DNA from 2 places in the Aeromonas simiae genome. Region 2 is predicted to be linked to the other one. Evidence: riboswitches for the same ligand, from Rfam matches in the RefSeq annotation. Region 2 holds a riboswitch; the other holds the start of a gene.
What was found. A riboswitch is a leader RNA that binds a small molecule or an ion and turns the genes downstream of it on or off. The one in region 2 is predicted to bind lysine.

Region 1 (6,003 bases), 870 kb from region 2:
AGTTTGATGGCCATCTGCGAGCAAAATCCCCATATCGACGCCGAGCTGCGCTTCGTCATCATGCAAGAGGCCGACGCCGTGGTGGCTGACCTGCAAGAGGTGCTCTCCGCCGTCTGGCAACGCCCTGCCACCACCGCCCAGCGCGATTTTCTCATCGAGTTCGTGGATCTCATCAAAAACCTGTTCGACAGCCTGTTGCGCTGAGCCACACCAACCCACGCCAAAAGAAACAGGCCGCCTCGCATCAATACGGGAGCGGCCTGGCTTGCTGTCACCTATCAGTAGTGCAAGAAGTGTCTGGTCTAGGTCTCGTCCTTGAGTACCTATCTGGTTGGGCTACCCCATGCACAGAAAGTTCCCTGTTTTGTCATATTTTTGATCCTGCGTCACTTTTTGCACCCATGTCACTCAGCGTGGTGGCGGCAGGCAGACCCCGATCCCACCCAAGCCGCAATACCCTTGCGGATTCTTGGCCAGATATTGCTGGTGATACTCCTCGGCATAATAGAAAGGGGCCAGCGGCTCGATGACGGTCGTGATGAGGCGCCGATCTCCGCTCTCGTTCATCGCCCTCTGGTAGGCCGCTAGGCTCTCTTCGGCCTCAGCCTGCTGCTGCGCGTCGGCATAGAAGATCACCGAGCGGTATTGCGTGCCGATATCTCCCCCTTGGCGCATGCCCTGCGCCGGATCGTGCTGCTCCCAGAACAGGCGCAGCAGATCGCCATAAGAGATAATGGCGGGATCAAATACCACTTGTACCGTCTCCGCGTGACCGGTGCAGCCAGAGCACACCTCCTGATAGGTGGGATTGGGCGTCAGCCCCCCCTGATACCCGGCTGCCGTGCTCCACACCCCCTCTTGTTGCCAAAACAGGCGCTCAACCCCCCAGAAACAGCCCATGCCAAACCAGGCCACCGCCATCCCGGCCGGCCAGGGGGCCACGGTGGCGTGACCATTGACAAAATGCACCGGGTTGACGGGCATCGGCTCGCTGCGGCCCGGCAGCGCATCGGCAACGGTCACCAGCTGGGTTTTCTCCATGACATACTCCTGACATTCCACGGGTCATCGACAATAAGGGAGTCATCACTGCCAATCAACCATGCGCCTTGCATGGCCATGTCATCGCGCCGTCACCGCCCGCGCTCATCCTCGGCAACGCAAGAGAAACGCCACGCCGGGAGGTGATTCATTCACAAATGGATTTTTAGTCTTGATTTATGAATTTATTCTCATATATTGACCCTTATATTGACTTTATATTTTGTAAGGACCTGCTGTGCGTGAACGGGATCCAGCGCTGGTCGACGCGTTTCGTCAATCCACCCCCTATGTGAATTTCCACCGGGGCGGCACCTTCGTGCTAATGCTCGGGGGTGAGGCGGTCAGTCACCCCAATTTTACCAATATCATCAATGACATCGCCCTGTTACAGACGCTGGGGATCCGCCTCGTGCTGGTATTCGGCGCCCGTCCGCAGATCGACGACGCCTTGGCGCGCCACGGCATCACCCCTGTCTATCACAAGAAGACCCGGGTCACCGACGAAGAGAGCCTCGGCATCATCAAACAGGTGTGCGGTGGTATGCAATTTGAAATCACCTCGCGCCTATCGATGGGGCTCACCAATACCCCCATGGCAGGGGCCCGCATCAGCGTGGTGAGCGGCAACTTCGTCACTGCCCAGCCGCTGGGGGTCGACGAGGGGGTCGACTACTGCCTGAGCGGCCGCATTCGCCGCATCGATGTGGAGGGGGTTCGCCGTCAGCTGGATCAGAACCATCTGGTGCTGATCTCCCCTATCGGCTGCTCAGTCACTGGCGAGAGCTTCAACCTCAACTCCGAAGACGTGGCCCAGCGCATCGCCGTCGATATCAAGGCCGACAAGCTGATCTGCTTCAGTGCCCATCAAGGGGTGCTCGATCGCGCAGGCGAAGCCATCTCAGAGCTGTTTCCGGAAGAGGCGCAAGAGATCTTAAGCCAGCTCGAGCAGGAGGGGGATCACCTCTCCAGCACGGCGCGCTATCTGCGGGCGGCCATCGCCTCCTGCCGTGGCGGTGTGCCGCGCTCTCATCTGGTGAGCTTCATGAACGACGGCGCCATGCTGCAAGAGCTGTTCACCCGTGAGGGGCTCGGCACCCAGATCGTGCGTGAAAGCGCCGAGCGGGCGCGCGCTGCCACCATCGAAGATATCGGCGGCATTCTCGAGCTGATCCGGCCGATGGAAGAAGAGGGGATCTTGGTGCGCCGCTCGCGCGAGCAACTGGAGATGGAGATCGATCACTTCACCGTGATCGCCCGTGACGGCCTCATCATCGGCTGCGCCGCGCTCTATCGCTTCCCCGATGAGGCGATGGCCGAGATGGCCTGCGTTGCCATTCATCCGGATTACCGCAGTGGTAACCGGGGCGACATGCTGGTCAACCGGGTCACCGATCAGGCGCGTCGGCTCGGCATCGAACATCTGTTCGTGCTGACCACCCGCTCCGTCCACTGGTTCCAGGAGCGCGGTTTCTCACCGGTTGAGGTGGAAGCCCTGCCGGTGGCCAAGCAGCGCCTCTACAACTGGCAGCGCCGCTCCAAGATCCTGATGAAACGGATTTCATAACTATCTGATTTTAAAAAAACATCCGCATGAAGTTGTCTTTTTAATCATATTGATTGACAGGCTCATGTCGTGCGGGGTATTTGTTAAGTCAAGCCACCATCCCAAGGTGGTACCAGAAGAGGAGCGCTGCCCAGGCAGCCCGAGCGAGGAGACCGGTCTCCGTAGAACTCGGGCGAGGGGGAGCAGCGCCGAGATGTGCCAGACCACCCGGTGGTCGGCATGTCGGCTGCGGGGGCTGAATCCCCCGGGCTGTCATCGGTGGGGGACATCTCTCCCTAGGTGGAGCGCTTCTGGCCGGGATGTTCACCTATTCCTGCCATTTTCCCGCTTCCCCTGTCTTATGCCCGATGGACCGGCTTTGTATTAATAGACAGGAGTTTTTGCATGACCGCTCTCAACGTTGCCAAGTTCGGCGGCACCAGCGTGGCCGACGCCACCGCGATGAACAACTGTGCCGACATTGTGCTCGGCAATCCCGCCACCCGCCTGGTGGTGCTCAGTGCCAGTGCCGGCGTCACCAACCTGCTGGTCGCCCTCGCTCAGGGAGAACTGAATGACGAGGAACGGGCCGAACAGTTGGCCCGCTTGCAGCAGATCCAGTTTGCCATCCTCAACGACCTCGGCAATCCGCCGGCAGTGCAGGAGGCTATTCTGGCCCAACTGGCCGAGATCGAGGCCATGTCTCGCCAGGCCTGCCTACATACCGATGCCGAGCTGGCCGATCGCCTGATCGCCTGCGGCGAGATGATGTCGACCCGCCTTTTCACCGAGCTGCTGACCCAGCGCGGAGCCCGCGCCACCTGGATTGACGTGCGCCAACTGATGCGCACCGACAGCCGCTTTGGTAAGGCGAGCGTGGAGCTTGATGCCACCCGCGCCCAGTGCCAACAACAGGTTGGCCCGCTGCTCGGCGACAGCATCATCGTGACCCAGGGCTTCATCGGTGCCGATGCGCAGGGACGCACCACCACCCTGGGCCGCGGCGGCTCTGACTACAGCGCGGCCCTGCTTGGTGAAGCGCTCGGCGCCACCAGCATCGAGATCTGGACCGATGTCCCCGGCATCTACACCACCGATCCCCGCCTGGTGGTACATGCCCGTCCCATCCCGGAGATCAGCTTCGCCGAAGCCGCTGAGATGGCGACATTTGGCGCCAAGGTACTGCACCCCTCCACCTTGCAACCGGCGGTGCGCAGCGATATTCCAGTGTTCGTCGGCTCGAGCAAGGACCCGGCTGCCGGCGGCACCTGGATCCGCGCCAAGACCGACGCCACCCCGCTGTTTCGCGCCGTGGCACTGCGCCGCAATCAGGTGCTGGTCACCCTGCACAGCCCCAACATGTTCCACGCTTACGGCTTCCTGGCCGAGGTGTTCGGCATTCTGGCGCGTCACCGCATCTCGGTCGATCTCATCACCACCTCCGAAGTCAGCGTCTCGCTGACCCTGGATCACACCGGCAGTCAGAGCAATGGCGAGGCCACCCTGAGTGACAAGGTGCTGGCCGAGCTCGGCGAGCTGTGCAAGGTGAAGGTGGAAAGCGGCCTGACCCTGGTCGCCCTCATCGGCAACCGCATGAGCGAGATGAGTGGAGTCGGCAGCCAGGTGTTTGCCACTCTGGAAGATCACAACATCCGCATGATCTGCTATGGCGCCAGTGCCCATAACCTCTGCTTCTTAGTCGGCGAGAGCGAAGCCACCGCCGTCCTCAACAAGTTGCATCAGGCCCTCATCGGCTAACGCCCTCAGGCCCGCTCCAGGTGGGCCTTTTTATTCTTTCGCACAAATTGTTAAGCATCTCTTCATTTAACGGTCATTAAATTGACAACATCAGCGGGTTGACCGCACCATCGGCGCTCTTGCTCAAGGATTGGGCCGTCATGAGACTTGCCGGATTTGCACTCCCTGCGTCGCCAGCCTGGCGCCGCCTCTTGCTCCACTGTCTGTGGGGTCTGCTCTTTTTTACCCTATTGCTACCTTGGCTGCGCCTCGATCAGTGGCTGAGCCGCTTCGAGCCCATCACCTTCCACAGTGGCGCGCTGCAAGTGGCCCGCCTCGAGCAAGTCTCCCCCCTCTACAAGAGCGATGCCCGCGGCATGTACGTGGTGTTGCAACACAGCTGGCGCCTGGCCGAGCCACTCACCGCCGACGATCGCCTGCTCTTTATCCTGCGCCGCGACGATGGCGGCGAGGCCGGGCGCCTCTCCCTCGACGGCAGCAAGCGCCAGCGCTGTGACTCGCAGGGGTGCCGCGTCCGCTTCAACAGCGCCATGCGGGTGCCGGACGAGGCGGCCGGCAGCGAGTACTCCCTGTGGGTCAAACCCGAGCTCAAGGGGGCGCCGGTGGGCCTGCAATTTCTGCGGATGCTGCCAAGCCGTGACATCGGCCTGCCCCACCTGCTGCTGGTGCTGGGGCTCATCGTGGCGCTCAACGCCCTGCTGCTGCGGGCCCTGCTGCCCCTGTTCCGTCGCCGCCTGCGCTCGCGGGTGGCCGCCAGCCTGCTGCTGGGCAATCTCACCTTCCTGCTGCTCTACGGGGTCGCCTTCTTTCGCGTTGGCGAGTTCAGTCTCTGGTCCGGTTTTCGCGCCGAGCTCTACTACCTCTCCTGGGGCACCATGGTGCTCGGCTGGGGGGCCTGTGCACTGGCCGGTTTTCACCTCTACATGGGGCTCACCTTCACCCTGCTGATGGGGGTTGGGCTGCTGGCCAACTTCACCAAGATCGCCATCTACGGCGTGCCCCTTGGCGGCAATGATCTAGGCAACCTGCTCGGTCTGTTGCAGATCCTGCGCGAGGAGCACCCTTGGGCCCCCTGGGCACTGGCCGCCCTGCTGGCTGTCGGTTGCTGGCGCTTTGCCCTGTCGCGCTGGCTGCTGCGCAGCGCCGCCGCCACCCTCGCCTTCTTCGCCCTGTGCGTCTTTGCCACCCAGGCCGGCAACCGACTGCTGGGGCCCAACGTGCGCTACTTTCAAGACAGCGTTACCTACCACCGGGATCTCATCCGCTCCGGCCCCGGCCTCTACCTGTTCAATCTGGTCGATGACATGGTGAGCCGCGGCTCCATCTTCCGTTACCCGCTCAACAAGAGCGCCCTTTCACCCAGCCGCGAGCCGACCCTGGCACCCGTCGCGCCGCTGTGGGATCAGGTGATCGTGCTGCAATACGAGTCGCTCTGGCTCGACTGGCGGGGAAAGATCTGCGCCAAGGCGCCCACCCTCACCCTGCCTGCCGGGGTGCGCGAGTGGCGCAAGACCATCCACTCCCCCACCACGGGCGGAATGACGGTGCTGGCGGAGTTCGAGATGAACACGGGGCTGCCGGTCGGGCTGCTCAAACAGGGCATAGTACCCTACTACTATTTGCAGCAAGCGGTGCCTGGGCTGGCCCACACGGCCCGC
Region 2 (6,003 bases):
ATACCCGCCATACCTGGGTGGTCGATCCGGAGCGCCAAGTGGCGAGTCAGCAGGTGCTCGATCGCTCCAACGAGTCCGATGGCTGGAGCCCGATGAGCGCCCCTGAGGTGCTCGAGAGCTTCCGTCGCCTCGGTTACACGGCCCGGTTGGTGGTGATCACCGGTGGCGAGCCTTGCCTCTATGACTTGCGCGAACTCTCGACCCTGTTGCTGGGGGAGGGGTATGCGGTGCAAGTCGAGACCAGCGGCACCCACGAGGTACGGGTGCACGACGCCGCCTGGGTCACTGTCTCCCCCAAACTCGGTATGAAAGGGGGCTTTGCCGTACTGCCCCAGGCGCTGGCCCGGGCCAACGAGATCAAGCATCCGGTGGCCACTGAGCACCATATCGAGGAGCTCGACGAACTGCTGCATTTCGCCACGCTGCGTCCGGATGTGCAGATCGCCCTGCAACCCATCAGTCAGAAGCGGCGAGCCACCGAGCTGGCGATGAGGGTCTGTATCGAGCGCCATTGGCGGTTGTCTATTCAGACCCACAAGTATCTGGATATCGACTGATGGAGATGGATAGCCATATCCTGTTGCAACTCAATATGGCCATGCCCTATGGGAAATACCGTGGCCGGCGTCTGATTGAATTACCAGAGCCTTACCTGGTATGGATGGCACGGCAGGGATTTCCTGCCGGTAAATTGGGGCAGGCGCTGGCACTGGCCCACGAGATCAAAGTCAATGGACTGGAGCAGATGTTATTACCACTGCTCAATGGAAGAGCCCCATGAGAATATATACACGACAAGGTGACCAAGGTCAGACTCGTTTGGCCGATGGTTCCTGCTTGAGCAAAACCCATATTCGCGTCGAAAGTTATGGACTGGTGGATGAACTCAATTCCCAAATTGGTTTGCTAATTGCGAATCTGCCGGAAAATGCGACGGTTTTATCTCCCATGCTGCAATTAATTCAGCAAGAGATGTTCGATGTTGGGAGCGAATTGGCATTTCCTTGCGAGGCTCAGAATAGCGCCTTGTGGCAGGTATCGGAAATATGGACTCGGCGGCTGGAAGCGGAGATGGATCAATTTTCTGAGACGCTGCCCCCCCTGCGACAGTTCATTCTACCGGGCGGTTCACCGGCCGCGGCTCAGGCTCATGTGGTTCGTACTCTGACGCGGCGCTGCGAGCGGCAGCTGGTGCTGCTGAGTCAGCATGAGCCGCTCAATCCGGCCCTGCTGCCCTATATCAACCGCCTTAGCGACTGGTTTTTCGTGCTGGCCAGGGTGCTGCTGCAACGGGAAGGGAAAGCGGAGATCGTCTGGTGCAAGGCCAGCGAGCGCTAAAACAAAAAACCTCGCCATAAGGCGAGGTTTTTTCATGCAAAGGTACTCAGATGGCAAAATCTTCCAGTGATTTGCCCTCTTCATTAACGGCCTTAGCAATAGCAGAAGGCATGCGACCCTGGCCGGTCCAGGTTTTTTCTTGGCCGTTATCCATATAGCGGTATTTGGCCGGACGCGGTGCTCGTTTGCTACCTTTGGTTTTGCTAGGGGTGCTGGTCGTGGTGACCAGTTCACTCGGATCAATACCGGCTGCCTTCAGCATGTCGCTATATTCTTGCAGCTTGCGTTGATGTTCTTCGCGAGCGGCGCGTTCGGACGCTGCTTCCTGTTGGCGCTCTTCAATCACGCAGGTCAGTTTCTCCAAACCTTCTTGCAGTTGTTCCTGGGTCAATTCACGGCAGGCGGCGCGCAGGCTGCGAATATTTAAGAGAACCTTCAGAAAGTCGTTCATAGAGATACCACCTGATCTGTTATTGATAATAAGACTGACATATAGAGTGTCGTTTTGTAAAATTTAAACCGCCAGAATGTTTCTAGTCAAGTTAATAACTACCATCATGAAATATTTGAAATAGAAAGGGGAAATATTGAGTCGGTAGGGACGTGTTTAACCCTGAATTTGTGGAGTTATATGAGACACTTACGCTTTGGTGGTGTTTTACACTGCTTCTCGTTGTCTGGGTAGCAAATGCACAAGGGGTATCTTTATCGGTTGCGATTAATCGTCTGCTTGATAAAATGCCAACCGAATACCTTTAAGTAGAGGCGCGCTGCCTATGAGTATCCGAGCGGAGGGTGATGCCGTCGATGTTCGGGGAAAGGAGTCAGCGCCGAAGTGGCCAGGCCATCATACCGGGCTGCTGGTTCTGCATTTAAGAAGTGCAGGACTGCCATAGTCATCCACTATGGAGCGCTACCTGAAGGAGCTGAGGAGTATGCCCCCCACTGGGTCCTGTTTCTTTGATCCTACGGTAGATCTCCACCTTGTCTTTTTAGGTGTAAAGAGATCATGGACATCATTCATTTTGCGGACTCACCCTGGTCCGTGGTACCCCCGCTGCTGGCGGTCGCGCTGGCGATCACGACGCGCCGTGTGCTGCTCTCCCTTGGGGTCGGCATCCTGGCTGGCGGCCTGCTGCTCAATCATTTCTCCCCGCTCGACTCACTGCACTACCTGATGGGCACCGTGTTGAAGATCTTCTGGGTCGACGGCACCTTCAACCATGACAACATCAACATGATCCTGTTCATGTTCCTGCTCGGTGGGCTCATCAGCCTGATGACCGCCTCCGGGGCGACCCGCGCCTTTGCAGAATGGGCCGAGCGACGCGCCAAATCCCGTCAGGGAGCCAAGGCGCTGACCGGTCTGATGGTGTTTGCCTTCTTCATCGACGACTTCTTCCACAGTCTTTCGGTGGGGGCTATTTGCCGCCCGGTGACCGATCGCTTCCAGATCTCCCGCGCCAAGTTGGCCTATCTGCTCGACTCCACCGCGGCTCCGGTCTGCGTACTGATGCCGATTTCATCGTGGGGGGCCTACATCATCGCCCTGATTGGCGGCATCATGGCGGCCCACGGGGTCTCCGATGTGAGCCCCATCTCCGCCTTTGTGCAGATGGTGCCGATGAACCTCTATGCGGTCTTCACCCTCATCATGGTGCTGGTGGTGATTGCGTTTCAGCTCGACATCGGTGCGATGCGCCAGCATGAGCAGTGGGCCCTCGAGGGCAAGCTGTGGGATGAGTCTAAAGGCCGCCCCATCGGTCTGGACATGGAAGCGCCCAAGGATAGCCGTGGCAGCATGCTCGACATGGTGTTGCCGATCCTGACCCTGACCGCCGCCACCGTCTACTTCATGATTGACTCCGGCGCTGCCGTATTGGCCGAAAATGGTGAGCCGTTCAGCCTGCTCGGTTCGTTTGAGAACACCAATGTCGGCTCTTCCCTGGTCTATGGGGCCCTGTGCAGCCTGGCGGTCTCCATCGCGCTGGCCCTGCGCCTCAAGCTCGATGCCAAGACCTGGCTGCGTACTGCGCCGCAAGGGGTGATGGCAATGCTGCCGGCTATCAACATCTTGCTGTTTGCCTGGACCATCGGTGCCGTGGTGCGCGATGTGGAGACCGGTAAGTACTTAGCCAGCCTGGCCAACGGCAACCTGCCGATCGAGGTGCTGCCGGCCGTGGTGTTTGTGCTCTCCTGCGCCATGGCGTTTGCCACCGGTACCAGTTGGGGCACGTTCGGCATCATGCTGCCGCTGGCCGGTGACATGGCGGCCGCCAGCGACATCGCCCTGTTGCTGCCGATGTTGGCGGCGGTGCTGGCTGGCGCCGTGTTTGGCGACCATAGCTCGCCCATCTCCAGCACCAGCATCCTCTCCGCGACCGGGGCGGGCTGCCATCACATCGATCACGTGATGACTCAGTTGCCCTACGCCCTCTCGGTGGCCTTCGGGGCGGCGCTCGGTTACCTCGCCATGGGGCTGATGCACTCCGTGCTGGCCGGCTTCCTGATCAGTGCCCTGTGGTTTGTGCTGTTTTGCGTCTACCACATCCGGCGTAACCAGCCGGTGCTGGCGACCGCATAATGACGCGAGGGGGCCTTAAGGGCCCCCTCGCTTTTGTGATAGACTCCGCGGCTGAATTTTACTGGCGGGATCCCTGATGGCCTCTTTGCATTACAAATTTGCCGCGATGAACTCTGGCAAGTCGACCCAGCTTATCCAGGCTCACTTCAACTATCTCGAGCGCGGCATGCGCCCGCTGGCCATGACGCCAGCCATCGACGATCGCTTCGGAGTGGGGGTCATCTCGGCTCGGGTTGGCCTTGAACTGAAGGTGGAGGTGTTCAGTGAAAGCAGCGATCTGCTGGCGCTGATCCGTGAGCGCCATGCCCGCGAGCCCATCGATGTCTTCATCGTCGACGAGGCCCAGTTTCTTACCCGAGAGCAGGTCTACCAGCTGGCCAGCATCGTCGATGATCTCAACATTCCGGTCATCGCCTATGGCCTCAAGACTGACTTTCGCGCCGAGCTGTTTCCCGGCTCCTACCACCTGCTCTGCCTGGCCGACAAGGTCGAGGAGCTCAAGAGCATCTGCTGGTGTGGCAACAAGGCACACATGAACGCCAGGGTCAGTGAAGCCGGTGAGGTGATGCGCGACGGCGCTCAGGTCGAGATCGGTGGCAATGACCGTTATGTCTCCTTGTGTCGCAAGCACTATCTGGATGGCAAGGCCTATCTCGACTGACACCAAGGCTGAGGGGGGCGCCGTCGCGGTCGTTTATCATGGCGACGCCAGAAAATGGCAACTTCCCCCCTGAATCGGATTTGTTCGGTATCGACAATGCTTTACCATGATGCACTGTTCTTCTGCCAGCGTTATGAGTCCACCATGCGTCACCTGCTTTTTCTCTTCTCACTGACCCCTTTTCTCTATGCCTGCAGCAGTGAGCCGCAGCCGCCTGCGCCGCAGCAGCCACCCGCGGTGGTGAAGGGGGGCTTCTTGCTTGAGCCCTCCCATGTGCAGGGCACGCTCGGCGGCGACTTTGCTTTCAACCAGAATGCCAACCGCTTCATCGATAAGATGGTGCAAAAGCACGGCTTCGATCGCCAGCAGTTGCATGACGTGCTCTCGCAGGCCGAGCGGCTGGATTGGGTTATTCGCCTGATGGACAGGCAGGCCCCCACCACCCGGCAGCCGAGTGGCCCGACCGGCGCCTGGGTGCGCTACCGCAACCAGTTCATCACGCCGCAGCAGATCGCGCTGGGCAGTGACTTCTGGAACCAGTATGAGGATGCCCTCAACCGTGCCTATGCCGAATATGGGGTGCCGCCCGAGATCATCGTCGGCATCATCGGGGTTGAGACTCGCTGGGGACGGGTGATGGGTAAGACCCGCATCCTCGATGCGCTGGCCACCTTGGCATTCGACTATCCGCGCCGGGCGGCCTTCTTTGAAGGGGAGCTCGAGGTGTTCTTGCTGATGGCCAGAAACGAAGGGGTCGATCCGCTCGATCTGCGTGGCTCCTACGCCGGCGCCATGGGCTATGGCCAGTTCATGCCCTCGTCGTTCAAGGCCTATGCGGTCGATTTCAACCACAACGGTCACACCAACCTGTGGGACCCGGTGGACGCCATCGGCAGCGTGGCTAACTACTTCAAGGCCCATGGCTGGCGCAAGGGGCAACCGGTGGCGGTGCCCGCCAGCGGCCAGGCGCCTGGGCTCGAGCACGGCTTCCAGACCCGCTACAGCATGGCGACCCTGGCCTCGGCCGGCCTCACGCCGCAGGGCTCGACCGGGAGCTACAAGGAGGCGAGCCTGCTGCGCCTGGATATGGGCAGCGGCTACCAGTACTGGTACGGCCTGCCCAACTTCTACGCCATTACCCGTTACAACCACAGCACCCACTACGCCATGGCGGTGTGGCAGTTGGGCGAGGCGGTGCGCAAGGCGCGGTACGGCTACTGACACCAGCAGATGAGAAAGGGGCCCATAAGGGCCCCTTTTTTGTGGGGAGCAGCGCGGCCCTACTTCCAGGGGAGCGGCGGGGAGATAAGGCGCGGCCCGTCATAGCCGGGTACCGGGCCGAAACGGCGGCTGCCGCTGCGCCACTCTTCATCGGCCTGGGTGATGGCGGCGCGATCGCGGCTGACAAAGTTCCACCAGA

Region 1: it holds a riboswitch for lysine, as region 2 does, so the genes downstream of both, lysC (lysine-sensitive aspartokinase 3) here and FE240_RS10550 (Na+/H+ antiporter NhaC family protein) in region 2, are expected to answer to the same signal.

What each region holds. Positions count from the first base shown of each region.
Region 1 covers NZ_CP040449.1:1,363,606-1,369,608, reverse strand. Annotated here, with positions in the region: gene FE240_RS06460 (DUF3802 family protein) at 1-204, shown strand, start outside; gene msrA (peptide-methionine (S)-S-oxide reductase MsrA) at 409-1,041, opposite strand; gene argA (amino-acid N-acetyltransferase) at 1,280-2,608, shown strand; lysine riboswitch at 2,717-2,906, shown strand; gene lysC (lysine-sensitive aspartokinase 3) at 2,993-4,345, shown strand; gene FE240_RS06440 (LTA synthase family protein) at 4,486-6,003, shown strand, end outside.
Region 2 covers NZ_CP040449.1:2,229,433-2,235,435, reverse strand. Annotated here, with positions in the region: gene queE (7-carboxy-7-deazaguanine synthase QueE) at 1-557, shown strand, start outside; gene FE240_RS10565 (DUF3820 family protein) at 557-781, shown strand; gene FE240_RS10560 (cob(I)yrinic acid a,c-diamide adenosyltransferase) at 778-1,338, shown strand; gene FE240_RS10555 (H-NS family histone-like protein) at 1,385-1,789, opposite strand; lysine riboswitch at 2,091-2,262, shown strand; gene FE240_RS10550 (Na+/H+ antiporter NhaC family protein) at 2,348-3,922, shown strand; gene FE240_RS10545 (thymidine kinase) at 3,999-4,583, shown strand; gene mltB (lytic murein transglycosylase B) at 4,728-5,804, shown strand; gene FE240_RS10535 (pirin family protein) at 5,864-6,003, opposite strand, start outside.